2 linked regions of the Candidatus Finniella inopinata genome follow. The protein of the gene in region 1 interacts with the protein of each later gene in a pairwise test. Links are inferred from orthologs where the notes say so. Each region holds a gene or a part of one and is shown in the gene's direction. Other genes may lie near its edges. The genes, in order: priA and ssb.

Region 1 (7,470 bases):
GAGCATGGGCTGATAGGTCGTTGTTCGCAATTCCGCAAGCTCAACCTACTTTATCGAGTGCGCCGAGGAAACAGCTTACAGGCGGTAGTAACTGCGCCATCATGTAACCCCCAAAGGGCAGCTATTCTTTTAACTGCCCCAACACACTACAAAGAATGCCGCACTGGTTAAAACAACTCAGTTCATCTGAGGTATCAATGCGGCATTTTACTGTAAAGATTCTCTCGTTGCCGTTTTCGTGGTGCACGCTAATCTGCAAAAGCGCACCCACAGTCAGGGCTCCAACACCCTCGATCGATATCGACTCAGTCCCGTCCAAATTCAATCTGTGCCTGGTTAAACCTTCTGCAAATTCTAAGGGCAGAATTCCCATACCCACCAAATTGGACCGGTGAATCCGCTCGAAACTTTCTGCTATGACGGCTCTGACCCCCAACAAAGCGGGCCCTTTGGCCGCCCAATCGCGCGACGATCCGCTGCCATATTCACGGCCGGCGATAATCACCAATGGTGTGTTGGTCATCTTATAACGACGGGCCGCCTCAAAGATCGTGACAACCTGGCCGTCATAGACCGTGAACCCACCGGTCTTGCCAGGTACCATTTCATTTTGCAGGCGAACGTTGGAAAAGGTCCCACGGGCCATCACTTCATCGTGCCCTCGACGCGATCCATAGGAATTGAAATCAGATTCCGCGACGCCTCGCCCTGACAGGTATTCTGCTGCTGGACTGTGGGGGCGAATGCTGCCGGCCGGTGATATATGGTCGGTTGTGATGCTGTCGCCAAATATGCCTAAGATGCGCGCACCATGAATATCTTCCCTTGTGGGCAATGGGGCGTCCAAAAAAGGTGGGCGCTTGATATAGGTGCTGTTGTCATCCCACGGATACGTCACTGAGTTTTGAATGGATATTGCCTGCCAAACATCGTCGCCGTTGAAAACGTTTTCATAGTTTCTTTTGAATAACTCGGGGGTTAGGCACTGGTCGACAAGGGTTTGAATCTCTTGTGAGGTGGGCCAAATATCCTTTAGATAAACGCCATCTGCCAACGGGTCGCGCGTTAGATCAACCAACGTCGTGCCGGCCAAGGCATAGGCAACCACCAGCATGGGTGACGCCAGGTAATTGGCCTTCACCAACGGATGGATGCGCCCTTCAAAATTGCGATTGCCCGAAAGCACACTGCTGACGGTAAGATCGTTTTCTTCGATGGTTTTCGTAATGTCTGGACTTAAGGGGCCAGAGTTACCAATGCAGGTGGTGCAGCCGTATCCAACCAGATAAAAACCCAGGGCCTCCAGGTCAGGCATCGAGCCGGCTTGTTGCAGATAATCGCTGACGGCTTTTGAACCGGGCGCCAGGGATGTCTTAACCCAAGGTTTAGGCGTCAAACCCAAAGCCCTTGCTTTTCGGGCCATCAGACCAGCCCCAATCATGGCAACGGGGTTAGAGGTGTTGGTGCAACTGGTGATGGCGGCGATGACGACATCGTGGTTTTTGAGGGGGGATTCGGCAGAAGAGGGGGGTGTCATTTGTTGCGCTATGACCGGAACCTGGCTTAAAGGCACACGATCTTGGGGACGTTTGGGTCCTGACACACTGGGTTCTATGTCCGCCAGATTAACTTCCAAGGTCTCATCAAATAAGGGTTCGCATTCAGGGTCGTGCCACAATCCTTGGGCCTTAGTATAGGCCTCGACTATGGCGATATGCTCTTGATTGCGTCCCGTTAAGGCTAGGTAGTTTAACGTCTCATCATCGATTGGGAAAAAGGCACACGTGGCGCCGAACTCTGGCGACATATTGGCAATCGTGGCTCGATCGGGCAGGGTTAAATGATTCAGCCCTGGACCATAAAATTCAACGAATTTCCCAACTACACCCTTTTGGCGCAAAAGCTGGGTCAGGGTTAAAACCAAATCGGTGGCTGTGGATCCGGGGGGCAGCTGCCCCTTCAGGTGAACACCCACGACAGTTGGCATCAGTAAAGAAAGCGGCAGACCCAGCATAGCAGCCTCGGCCTCGATCCCACCCACACCCCATCCCAAAACGGATAAGCCGTTGACCATGGTGGTATGACTGTCCGTTCCAACCAAGGTATCGGGGTAGAGAAGAATCGTGCCATCAGGCTGAGGCTTTTGCCACACAACTTGGGCCAAATATTCCAGATTCACTTGGTGGCAAATGCCGGTACCTGGGGGAACCACACGAAAGTTTTCAAAGCTTGCCTGACCCCACTTCAAAAAACGGTATCGTTCAAGGTTTTGTTGATACTCCCGCGTGACATTCCGTCCAAATGACTGATCATTTCCAAAATCTTCAACGGTGACCGAATGGTCAATAATCAAATCGACGGGGATCTGGGGGTTGATTTTATGGGGATCAAGGTCTTGTTTTTTTGCGGCATCACGCAGCGCCGCCAGGTCAACGATGGCCGGCACGCCTGTGAAATCCTGCATCAAGACGCGGCTGGGATAGAACGAGATGTCAGACTTAATTTTGTTGGAAAGCCCATCAATCAGTGCCTCTATATCCTTATGGCCATGACGATATAAATTCTCTAACAGGATTTTGAGAGAGACCGGCAGTTCCCGGACTTTATCGATCGGCGCTGCGTCTGTTAAAGCGTAATACGTGTACGTTTTGTTGTTTAGGGTAAAGCTTTGGTCTGACATTTTACAAAATACTCTGACCCGTTTTTTTCCAATCACTCGTAAAAAGTTCCACACCTTTGTCGGTCAAGGGATGATGCAACAGTTGGTGAATAACCTTTGGGGGAATGGTGGCAACGTCGGCGCCTCGTTGGGCAGCCTGTATGACATGTTGAGGGTGGCGAATGGAGGCGGCCAAGACCTCAGTATCAAACGAATGCATGGCATAAATCTGGCATATCTCTTGAATAAGGGCCATACCATCGTGCCCGACGTCATCCAGGCGCCCAACAAAGGGGGAAACAAAGGTTGCGCCGGCCTTCGCTGCTAAAAGGGCCTGGGCTGCTGAAAAGCATAAGGTGACGTTGACCATGGTTCCTTCCTGTGTCAGCGCGTAACATGCCTTTAATCCATCCATTGTTAACGGCAGTTTCACCGCCACATTCCCTGAAATTTTTGCCAAGTGGCGTCCTTCAGTCAGCATCATTGCGTAATCGGTGGCAGCCACCTCTGCACTGACCGGGCCTTCGATCAGATCGCACATCTCAGCAATCACATCCAAAAATTTGCGTCCACTGGCGGCAATCAGGGATGGGTTGGTGGTAATGCCGTCGACCCAACCAGTGGGCAGCAATTCTTTTACGTCTTCTATGTGGGCGGTGTCTAAAAAAAACTTCATCGTTTGTTGGCCTTTTTCCTTGTATGTTATTAACAGATAGCAACCAATTTTCGACAAAAATGCAAGTCCAAGTTTTAACAACGGGCCCCTTTGATCAAACTTTCACCTATTCCACAGAGGGGGCAGGGGTTACGCGGGGGCAAGTCGTGATGGTTCCCTTTGGTCGGCGGGAAATTTTGGGCGTGGTTTGGTCGATCTCGGAAAATTCCACCTTTGAAGGGACGGTCAAAGATATTGGAACCATTTTGCCCTTTCAATTGCCGGAAACCAGTTTGGATTTTATTTATTGGGTGGCGAATTATACTTTGATTCCCTTAGGGTCAGTTTTAAAGATGGTATTGGCCCTGCCACCTGCTGAGTTTCTAAAAGTCCTTAAAAAACCAGAAGAGTTACCAACCCCGGCTTATAGTTTTGACCACACCGTGACGTTGTCTGTTGAACAACAACAAGCCAGTTATGCGATCATTCAAGGCGCGAAAACGTTTATTCCCTTTGTTTTAGATGGGGTGACTGGGTCAGGGAAAACTGAGGTTTATCTGAACGCCATCGAACACGTGTTAAAGAACCAAGGTCAGGCTTTGGTCTTGTTACCTGAAATTGCCTTGACCAACGAGTGGTTGGAAAGGTTCAAACGGCGTTTTGGGTTTGAGCCACAGCTTTGGCATTCAAACGTGACGGTTAAAAACAAACGCCAGACGTGGCAGCAGGTTTTAAAGGATCAACCTGTGGTGGTGGTTGGTGCCCGGTCGGCTCTTTTTTTGCCCTTTCAAAATCTTCAACTCATTATTGTTGATGAAGAGCATGACGATTCTTACAAACAGCAAGAACAAAATCATTATCATGCGCGTGATATGGCGGTGGTCAGGGCGCGGTTATCAGAAATTCCCATCGTGTTAGCGTCCGCTACGCCAGCGTTAGAGACCATGTCTAATATCGATAAAGGCAAATATCACCCTTTGATTTTGAAGGGGCGCTTTGCAGAGGCGACCCTGCCTCTGGTTGAGATTGTTGATATGCGGGGCCAATCCCGTAACCAGTGGTTGTCGGCTCCGCTTGTCACCAACATCAGGCAGTGTCTTTCCAATCAGGAACAGGTTCTTTTGTTTTTGAATCGACGGGGGTATGCCCCCTTAACCCTTTGTCGGGGGTGTGGTCATCGGTTTTTGTGCCCGGGGTGTTCGGTGTGGTTGGTGCAGCATAAGCATAAAGGCCAACTGAGTTGTCATCATTGTGGTTTTACACAAAATCTGCCGCCTGTGTGTCCAACTTGCCAGACGGAGGATTCGTTTGTGGCGTGTGGGCCAGGTGTGGAACGGATAGAGGAGGCGGTTAGAAAAACTTTCCCATCGGCCCGCATCCAAGTTGTGACCAGTGACCAGTTATCGACCCCCAAGGCGATCCAAACTATTATTGATGATATCAAAAACTTTAAAATTGATATTTTGATTGGCACGCAAGTTTTGGCCAAGGGGCACCATTTCCCTTTACTAACGTTGGTTGGCATTCTTGATGCTGATTTGGGTTTAAATGGGGGGGATTTAAGGGCCAGTGAAAAAACGTATCAGCTGTTGCATCAGGTTTCTGGTCGTGCTGGTCGTGAACAAAAGCAGGGTCGTGTTGTTTTACAAACCTATCATCCAGATCATCCCTTGTTTCTTTCGGTTCAAAACCACAGGCGGGACGATTTTTATGCGTGTGAGCTGCACCAGCGTCAAGCCCAACAGTTCCCGCCCTATGGTTACCTGGCCGCAATTGTCGTTTCAGGTCTAGACGAAATGACAGTTGAACGATACGCTAAAACTCTCGCTCGACTGGCCCCAAACGCCGATAATGTGACCGTTTTGGGCCCCGTTCCAGCTCCCCTTGCTCGTGTGAAAAGTCGTTACCGCTGGCGATTCCTGCTGAAATCCTCGCAGGCTATGGCTTTACAACCTTTTCTGAAGCTGTGGCTCAGTCATCCGTCTCTTAAAAAAGCAACAGGCAGTGTTCGTGTGAGTGTGGATATAGACCCTTATTCTTTTATGTGAGAAAGTTCGTTTTAGGAATTAATGGTGGTGGTCGGAGGTACACAGAACTGTTTTAAGACCAGCCGCTTTGACTGCGAGTCAATAACCTGACTCTCTAGAATCAGATTTGCATCAATAAGCTGCATATTAAGGAAGTTTAAATCACCAGCCAAAGTTCCATAAGTTGCGACGATGACGCCATCGGTTGGAAAAGTTTCTTCCTTCGTTTCTTTCACGTCTATGCCAGTCGGAAGTGTAAAGGCTCCCTGAACGTTCAGTTTCCCAACCTTATCTCCTCCAAAAAATAAACACCAAACACTCCCGTTTTCAAAAGTGACTTTGTTGGCATTAATGGTCCCAAAGCCTCCCATTCTGGCGTCTCCTTTTATGGTAATAGTATTTGCGCCATTTGCACCCCATACCGCACCATCACAATCTATTGTATCGCCTACAATGAAATGTCCTTCTTGGATGACAGTGTGTCCGTTCCATTCGCTGTTGTTTGTGTTTAAGACCAGGGAACTTGGTCCATTTTTTGTAAAAATGGAGACTAAGTTCAATAATGACTCACAGGCCAAATCGTTATCGCCAATAACAGGTGGTAATTCTGTTGGATTGAGTCTGGTTAGGGAGCTGGTTGTGTAAATTAATGAACCACCACAAATAAATACAGCTCCCCCTTTGGTTGCCTTGTTTTCTGAAAACTGGGCATCTTTCAGTATCAATGCATTGGCACAAATTGCTCCACCATTTCCAGAGATGGACATATTCCCTGTAAAAGTCACAAACCTAGTTCCTGAAAAGTCTATTGATTCAGCATAAATGGCTCCCCCATGATTATTAATGCTATTGTTTCTTGTGAAACTCACGGGATGGTTGCCGGAAAAGGTGACGGATTCAGCCCGAATGGCTCCGCCGACTTGTTTAGCGCTGTTCCAATTAAAATCTGCAGGGCAGGAAATAGTCAAGGAACCCCCAGAATAAATGGCGCCTCCTAGACTTGCTTTATTCTGTGTAAATGTGGCAGGACCAATCCCAGAAAGGGACAATGGGGATTTAGAATGAATGGCTCCGCAAAGGTAACCCTCATTTTCTCTAAACGTTACAGGGCCATCAATAGACACGGTTAAGGAAGGTGAGTTAAAGTCCGCATCTGATTCGGAATTAATTATAAAACCCCTTAATTTTATGTGAGAAAGTGCAAGAGTGGAAAAGGTTAAAGAAGATAGAATGCTGAAAGCACGCCTGCCAAGAACATCTGACGTATTGACTGGTCTTATGACGGTGCCATCGGGTTTTTGCCCAAGAATCGTAAGCGATGTAAAAGAGGATAGATCACTGCTTTTTTCTTCGGTTTGGGTGTCTGTTGAAAGAGTTAAGGATGGTGTTCTATCGCCGGCGGCTTTTGCAACTTTAAGGGCGTCATGAATAGACTGATTTTCAACAAATCCCAATTCCACGCTGCCTGCATAGGTAGTCGAAAACACACATATCACCATACAAAAACACAAAAAATGCATACCAAACCTTTTGGAAAAAAAACTTTACAATTTGAATTATTACATAAAAGATTTAAAAAAAGATTAATTAAAGGGATTCTTATGGATTGTAGAGAACAGATGCTTAAGATTTCAAAATCATGATCTTTGGGCGTCCTTGGGGGAGGGAAGTCGACTTTTGCGTTAAGGTTGTATACCAGGACCGTGCGGAGGGGAGTTGGAGAAAAGTGGGGTTCAAGCTGATTCGTTACATGTTTCTCTTTAAAGCTCGTTTATCTAAAACGATTTAAGCAATTCGAACCCTCACTTTTGAGTGCGTACTATTTCATTTTAGAGAGCTGGTATTCATATAACCTTTGTGCATATTGAGCATGCTTTGAGTTGGACTGTCTTAACTGCGTACAGAATTTTTCAGCTTGCTCCATGTACTGATTAACTTCCTCTCCACCCTTTATATGCCTTAACACTTCTACTTGGTTGAACAATGTTGTAACCAGATCTTTTTGCGCCTCTTCCTTGAGTGCACCAATTGCAGCAAACCTAACATTACCATCGTTGCTGACAAGGGGTTTTTCTGCAAATCGGATGCTCTCTCTGAAAGACTCGATAGCTTTGTCAAATAAGAGGCGC
Region 2 (7,517 bases), on another replicon or contig:
AGCCTGTAGTCGCCTTCGCGGGTATAGGGTATCCAGAAAAGTTCCGCTATACCTTAGAGGAGCAAGATTTTGTTATTAAAGATTTCGTCGATTTTGCTGACCATCACCCTTACACCATTATTGATATGCAAAAACTTGAACGTCTTGCACAGTTGCATGATGCGCCCTTGATCACAACAGAAAAAGACCAATTTAGGATACCAGAACCTTACAAGAATGCAGTACTCACCTTGCCTGTTGTTTTGCAATTTGATCAGCGGCATTCGTTTGAAAAGGCTTTGGCGCACCACTTTGGTCTCTCACCTGTCCACGAAAGCGGATTATGAAAAGTCATTCAGCCTTTTTAAAAATACTGGTGATTTTTGAAAACTTGATGAATACTAATAGGTAGAGAAAGCTTTTTTAAAAGAAGAATAATGCGTTTTTCGAGATTGTGTGCTTTAGCCGTTTTGGCGATAGTGGTTCCTAATCTGGCGATTGCGGAACGCGTTTTTGACGTTCCACCAACTTCTTCAGCAGATAAGGCATTGGCTGAGGTTGTATTGGGAAGTCTAGACGCGCCGGTCCATATTATTATGTACTTTTCACCCACCTGCAACCACTGCGCCGATTATGAAAAAAACTTTTTTCCCGAAATTGAAAAAAACTTTATTGAAATGGGGCATGTCAGATTTACATTCCGCCTTTTGCCTTTTCATCGCTTAGATTATACCGTTGCCAGATTGATCTGGCGGCGCGGAAACCAAAACGTTATCAAGCTTATGCAATTTTTCCTGACTCACCAAGATGAATGGTTGGATCCCGTTTTGGAAGAATCCACCAAGAAACGCAGACAGCTTCTAAAAGAGGCGTTGGAAAAAACCGCTGAACAGTTAAAAATGGACGTTGATAAATTGGCGGAGGACCTTGACGTTCAAACGAATATAGAAGGGGCTTTCGTAAAACTTTTTGCCCTGCGTAATGGCTTCAGCTTTCAGGAAATAGAGCAAGCAGATCTGGAAGATTCCACGCTAGAGGATGCCTTAACGGCGAACCACTTACAGGCAACCTTGGATTTTGGTAAATCGTTGGATTACGTACCGGCCTTTTTGGTGAACGGTAAAGTTGTCCAAACTTGGCCTAAACCAAAATCCATAGAAAAACTTTTGGAAAAGTTGCCCACGAACTGACATTGATCCAAAAATTACTGAGTTTTGTCAGACTTGTATGATTCTCTAAGCCCCTCAAGGATCTTGGGATCAAGTTTGAATTCGTCTAAAATCGACGTGTCCCAATACCAGTTATTGACCCAATGTAGACAAGCTGTTTTTCGAAGAACGATGTTATCATCAATTTTCCGATTTTCGACCTCATGATGACATACAATAATTGTGAAATTCAGGTTCATTCTGCTTTTTGCCAAAGCTTTACTGAGCTCTTTTAGTTGGTGGTCAGGTAATTGGTAGTTGATAATATAGAGTGTTTTATAACTTTTTAAGTTTCTAAATTTATCAATCATATAACCTATTTTTTGGTGACATCTTTCATATTCTTCCTTCCAAGGTGCTTCTAAAAAGTCTGTAACTTGTGTTCTATTATATTCCTCAGCGAATCCACGATAGCTAAAGTCTTGTTGATCATTTCTCTTCAAAACAATGCTTTCTAGGAAATTTCTTCGCGTGATGCAGTTTAATTTATCATAGAGGGTTTGTTTCGTTGCTAGGTTAGGTTCCTCCCAGTACCCAACGATATTGCCTTTGTCAAAAAATTGAGAAAAATCACGTTCAATAAGTCGAATCAATCCGGCATAATCTTCTATACGGACCCAATCAAAAGGAAAGCCGCCCCAAAAATAGGGCTTTCTTTTACCCAGATCCTCTATAAGTGCATTGGCAATCTTGCCCTCAGCTATATTCTGCTGTGAAGCGCTGGATACAATAGGGTTATCTGACTTTGCTGCCAAATAATAATTAATGTTATGCGCCACATGGCACCTGTCGCCCAAACTTACGAATCTTTCGTAGGGTTGGTCTTTAAACGGTATTGACTCAGAGGGCGTTGTATTCGCCACTTGTGATTCAAGCGATTCTGCTGATTCTGAGGCCTTCATCTCTCCAGCAAAAAGCACACTGAGAAGTGTGACAATAATCAAAAAAACTTGCATGTCTACCCTAAAAAAATAAGTGCCTTATGATATAAGGGTAATTTTATTTAGGTTAAAAATACGTTAAAGCTTACCAAATTCTATTAAGGTTTCTTGGTAACTCCATTCCAACCAGGGCAACAATAGTTCTATATTTTCTGATTCGACCGTAGGCCCACACCAGATGCGAAGCGACGGCGGGGCATGGATATGGTTGACGATCTCAAAGGCCGCTTGTTCGTTCCTTAATAAGGCCCCGAACGATTTTAAGAATTCACGTTGAGCAACTATAGGGTGATCTTTTAATAAAGGAAGCGTCAGACACACTGAAATGGGCGAGGTTATAGATGGGTCATGTGCCATAAAGTCAACCCAGCTGGTCTTGTTCACCCATTCTTTTAGAACGCCGAAGTTAGCTTGGCAACGATTCACCAACCCTTCCATACCCCCGATCTGCTGTGCCCAGTCCAGGGACAACAAACAGTCTTCAGCACATAACATAGATGGCGTATTGATTGTTTCGCCCCGAAAGATGCCCTCTGTAAGATTTCCTTGATTCGTTAAACGAAACAGGCGGGGCAGGGGCCATGGGGGTCGATAGGTTTGCAATCGGTCCACTGCCTGTGGGCTTAATATCAGCATGCCATGGGCGGCCTCGCTCCCCAGGCCTTTTTGCCAGGCATAGGCGGTGATATCTAATTTTGACCACGGTAAATCAAAACAAAATGCTGCCGATGTGGCATCGCAAATGGTTAAGCCTTTTCGGTCATCATGAATCCAATCGGCATTGGGAACGCAAGTCCCTGAGGTTGTTCCATTCCACGTAAAAACCAAATCACGATCCGGGTTGTGGACCAAAGGCGGCAGTTGGCCATAATCAGCCTGCATGACATTGACATCGGTCAATTTCAGCTGTTCTATGACGTCGGTAACCCACAACTTACCAAACACGTCAAAGGCCATGACATCAACACCATATAACCCAAGACACGACCATAACGCGCATTCTATGGCGCCTGTTGCCGAGCCCGGCATAATGCCAATACGATAGCCCTCGGGAACCTTCAGGATGCTGCGCGTTTTTTCAATCAACTGGGCTAGTTTCGCTTTGCCCTCAAGCGATCGATGAGACCGACCAACCAGGGCTGATTGCAGATGATCAAGTTGCCAGCTGGGGGGCTTGGCAGTTGGGCCCGATCCAAAATTCGGACATATTGGTTTTTGTTGTGGTTTAGGCATCATTCCAGTCCCCTTTTTCCCATCTTAAAAGATTTGCTTTAATTTCCGGCCCCCAATGATATTCACCAATTCCCCTTTTTTTTGGCAAAACACGATGACAGGGGATCAGCCAGGCAATAGGGTTTCGGGCCACAGCTGAGGCGACAGCCCTTGTTTTTTTCACATCACCCATCCGTTCTGCTAAGGCTTGATAGCTGATAACCTCACCAGATGGGATTTCCTGCAGTTGATGCCAAACCTGATGCTGAAAAGTCGTGCCGCTAAGGATCAAAGACACAGGTTTTTTATCAAAAACGTTGCGGACGACGTTTTGGCATCGGACATCATTCGGCTGGTACGGTTTATCAAAAATTTTATGGGGTAGAAAAGCTTTCAAGCATGAGCTGTTTACGAATCCCAGTCCACAAATGGCATTTCCCAAAAGACGGACGATCACTTTTCCGAAAGGTAATTCAACAACACCACCGATCAAGCCCATATCATGACAAAGGCTATCATAGGCGGTGGAAGACAAATAACGGCATTCTTGGCGTAACTCCATGCTTAAAATTCCCCTTTATTCAACCATTTTAGGTACTACAAACATTTGATGTTTTGAAACAGGGGCATTGGCCAAAATGGCCTCTACCTGATTCGTTTCTGTTACCACGTCTTCTCTTTCTTGCATATAAGAAGAGGGGTGAGGGATATTATCAACGCTGCTGGTATCAACGTTTCTAAGTTGATCGATCCAATCCATAATGCCGCTTAATTGCTGGGCAATGTTGTCAATTTCGGTTTCGTCAATTTTAATCCGTGCCAGTTCTGCGATTTTTTTGATATCCTTTTGAGTTAAAGACATTCTTTGTTTTTCCTTTTTATACGTTTAAAGTGCACCAAACAGGCGCGTGGTCAGATGCTTTTTCATCGGCTCTTGGGGCTGCATCGACCCCACAATCTTGAAGACGATCAGTAGCCAGAGGTGATAACAATAAATGGTCGATTCGCAACCCTTTGTTAGCAAGAAAGGCTCCCGCTCGATAATCCCACCAAGTAAAAGGCCCCACACCAGGGTGACGCAGTCGGACCGCATCTTGGTACCCCAAATGGCACAATGCCTGAAATGCTTTTCGTTCTGGTTTTGAACACAATACCTTATCTGCCCAAACACCGGCATCATAAACGTCTTGGTCGGTTGGGGCAATATTATAATCACCCCCTATAACGCATGCCTCGTCATAGGTCAGAAGGTGCTGAAGGTGACTGTGAAGTTTACCTAAAAAGGCCATTTTATAGACATAGGCAGGACTGCCAACTTCTTGACCGTTTGGTATGTAGACCGAGGCGACTCTGACTTTGCCAACTACTGCTTCGATATAACGGGCCTGTAAGTCCTCTGAAAAATTGGGAAGGCCATACGTGATGTCTTCGATCGGTGATTTGGATAAAATCGCAACGCCATTGTAGGTTTTTTGACCATGAACGGCCACGTTATAGCCCAAGTCCTCTAGTTCTTGTCTTGGAAATGCTTCATTTAAGCATTTAAGTTCTTGCAGCAACACAACATCGGGTTGATGGTTGTTCAGCCATCTTGTGACATTCGGTAGACGTACGCGAATGGAGTTAACGTTCCAGGTAACGATTTTCAAGAGTTCAGTGCCCTTCTATATTGAAAAAGAATTACCACAACCGCAACCAGAAACAGCGTTAGGGTTTTTCATCACAAAACTGGCGGAGGATAGATCCTCTACATAATCGATAATACTGCCTTCTATAAGGTTTAAAGAGGCGTTATCGACGACGACCGTGGAACCCTCGGTTGGGAAAATTTGATCATCGGCATGAACTGCCGTATCCAGTGAAAAGTGGTACTGAAAACCTGAGCACCCGCCGCCCGAAACACTGACCCTAAGGTGTGTCGTTTGGTCGCATGGTTTGCTGGCAATCAGGTGATTAAGACGCTTAATAGCATTTTCAGTTAATTTTAGCATTTTGTGAAAACCGGCTTTTAAACTTTACTAGGTATCTTAGCGAAAACATGGCATAAAGAGGTAGATTTATTTTAATAAAAACAACAAGGAGTTTGCAGTGGCAGGTTCTGTTAATAAAGTCATTATAGTTGGTAATTTAGGGAAAGATCCTGAAATCCGGCATACCCAAGATGGTATGAAAATAGCCAGCTTTTCAGTGGCGACCGGCGAGTCTTGGCGCGATAAAACAACGGGCGAACGCAAAGATAAAACAGAATGGCACCGGGTTTCTATTATGAACGAGAAACTTTCTGAGATCGCTGAGAAATACCTTAAAAAGGGTTCTAAGGTTTATATTGAAGGCCAGCTTCAAACGCGTAAATGGACTGATCAAAATGGGCAAGAACGCTACACCACTGAAATTTTAATATCACGTTTCAAAGGTGAGTTGACTCTGTTGGATAGTCGTTCAAGTGATCATGAGTCGGGGGGAGGAGGCTACAGCAGCCCGTCTTCTGGCGAAAGTCAAGGTGCACATTCGGCTGGTTCCTTTGGCGGTTTGGATGATGACATCCCTTTTTGATAGAAACTGTTTTTCCAAGTCGTTTTAACTCTCCAGATTTCATTCCCGCGAAGGCGGGAATCTAGACAAAATAACTGGACCCCCGCCCTCGATGGTGCGACAAAAACTTGATTCAATTAACATAAAAACCCTGGACTTTTATGACAAATTTAACAACGTTGACCCTTACCGAAGCCCGCAAAGGTTTGGCAAAAAAAGACTTTAGTGCCGTTGATCTCACATCTGCTTTCTTGAAGCGCATGGAAGATAAACGCTCTTTGAACGCCTATATTACAGAAACCCCTGAACAAGCCTTAGAACAGGCTAAACTTTCAGATCAGCGCCTTAGTGAAGGTCAAGGCGGCGCTTTGGAAGGGTTGCCCCTGGGCATTAAAGATTTGTTCTGCACAAAGGGTATTCGCACAACTTCTGGCTCTAAGATGCTGGAAAATTTTGTGCCACCTTACGAGTCAACGGTCAGCGCCAATTTGCTAAACGCAGGCGGGGTGTTCTTGGGTAAAACCAACATGGACGAGTTTGCCATGGGCTCAGCCAATATAACCAGTTACTTTGGCCCCAGCATCAGCCCTTGGCAGCCATCAAAGGATCCTGAAAAAAAGCTTGTGCCAGGGGGGTCATCAGGGGGATCAGCCGCCGCCGTTGCAGCCCGTTTGGCTATGGCAGCGACAGCCTCGGACACCGGTGGGTCTATTCGCCAACCCGCGGCTTTTTGTGGCCTGGTTGGGATTAAACCAACCTATGGTTTATGTTCGCGGTGGGGAATGATTGCTTTTGCGTCGTCATTGGATCAGGCCGGGCCTTTAACGCATACAGTTGCAGACGCAGCCCTTATGTTGCAGGTTATGGCAGGGCACGATAAAAAAGATGCGACGTCTTTATCCGTTGAGATACCTGCCTACCTGGATAACTTGAATGGCAATATCAAAGGCTTGAAAGTTGGTATTGTCAAAGAATATATCGAAAATCTGAACGCGGAAACTTTGGAACTTTTGGAACGGGGGATTGCTTGGTTAACCGAAGCTGGTGCTGTAATGTATGATATTAGCTTAAAAACGACACCCTACGCTTTGCCGACTTACTACGTTTTGGCACCGGCCGAGGCCTCGTCAAATTTAGCACGTTTTGATGGCGTCCGTTATGGAGCTCGTGTTGATGGAAAGACACTGGACGACCTTTATGAAAAAACACGTCGCGCGTGTTTTGGTGAGGAGGTGCGTCGACGTGTTTTGATGGGAACATACGTCTTATCGGCTGGATATTTCGACGCTTATTATTTAAAAGCCCAAAAGGTTAGACAACTGATTGCTGCCGATTTTGATCAGGCTTTTCAAAAGGTCGATGTGCTTCTAACTCCTACAACACCCAGTGCTGCTTTTGGTGTTGATGAAAGACCAACCGACCCTATCACTATGTATTTGAATGATATTTATACTGTCACGGTTAATATGGCGGGTCTACCTGCTATTTCTGTGCCGGCAGGCGTTAATGACGAAGGGCTTCCTCTTGGCTTGCAATTGATTGGTCCGGCTTTGTCTGAACAACTTTTGTTGAATGTGGCGACTGTCATCGAACAGGGTGCTAACTTTCGTCAACATAGATTATTGAATGATTGAGCTAACTTTTT

What was found.
Region 2: the proteins of priA (region 1) and ssb interact in binary tests that used the Escherichia coli proteins (3 or more experiments, as listed by UniProt). The link is inferred for Candidatus Finniella inopinata from one-to-one orthologs.

The regions. Positions count from the first base shown.
Region 1 is NZ_SCFB01000005.1:269,794-277,263, forward strand. What follows is about bases 2,943-5,860. They hold priA (replication restart helicase PriA), read left to right. Parts: upstream 2,943-3,358; coding sequence 3,359-5,362; downstream 5,363-5,860. Other genes in these bases: fsa (fructose-6-phosphate aldolase), read right to left, coding at 2,943-3,335; EQU50_RS04910 (hypothetical protein), read right to left, coding at 5,374-5,860. Outside these bases: EQU50_RS04890 (hypothetical protein), read left to right, coding at 1-107; aconitate hydratase AcnA, read right to left, coding at 122-2,680; more of fsa, read right to left, coding at 2,682-2,942; more of EQU50_RS04910, read right to left, coding at 5,861-6,828; EQU50_RS04915 (hypothetical protein), read right to left, coding at 7,161-7,470.
Region 2 is NZ_SCFB01000014.1:158-7,674, reverse strand. Bases 4,196-7,160 are described here. They hold ssb (single-stranded DNA-binding protein), read left to right. Parts: upstream 4,196-5,428; coding sequence 5,429-5,893; downstream 5,894-7,160. Other genes in these bases: gatA (Asp-tRNA(Asn)/Glu-tRNA(Gln) amidotransferase subunit GatA), read left to right, coding at 6,034-7,160; erpA (iron-sulfur cluster insertion protein ErpA), read right to left, coding at 5,005-5,331; xth (exodeoxyribonuclease III), read right to left, coding at 4,219-4,989; gatC (Asp-tRNA(Asn)/Glu-tRNA(Gln) amidotransferase subunit GatC), read right to left, coding at 4,196-4,202. Also shown: lpxK (tetraacyldisaccharide 4'-kinase), read left to right, coding at 1-326; EQU50_RS07205 (DsbA family protein), read left to right, coding at 417-1,169; EQU50_RS07200 (hypothetical protein), read right to left, coding at 1,184-2,143; EQU50_RS07195 (phosphoserine transaminase), read right to left, coding at 2,207-3,364; EQU50_RS07190 (methylated-DNA--[protein]-cysteine S-methyltransferase), read right to left, coding at 3,354-3,902; more of gatC, read right to left, coding at 3,918-4,195; more of gatA, read left to right, coding at 7,161-7,506. UniProt on the Escherichia coli protein: Plays an important role in DNA replication, recombination and repair. Binds to ssDNA and to an array of partner proteins to recruit them to their sites of action during DNA metabolism. Acts as a sliding platform that migrates on DNA via reptation.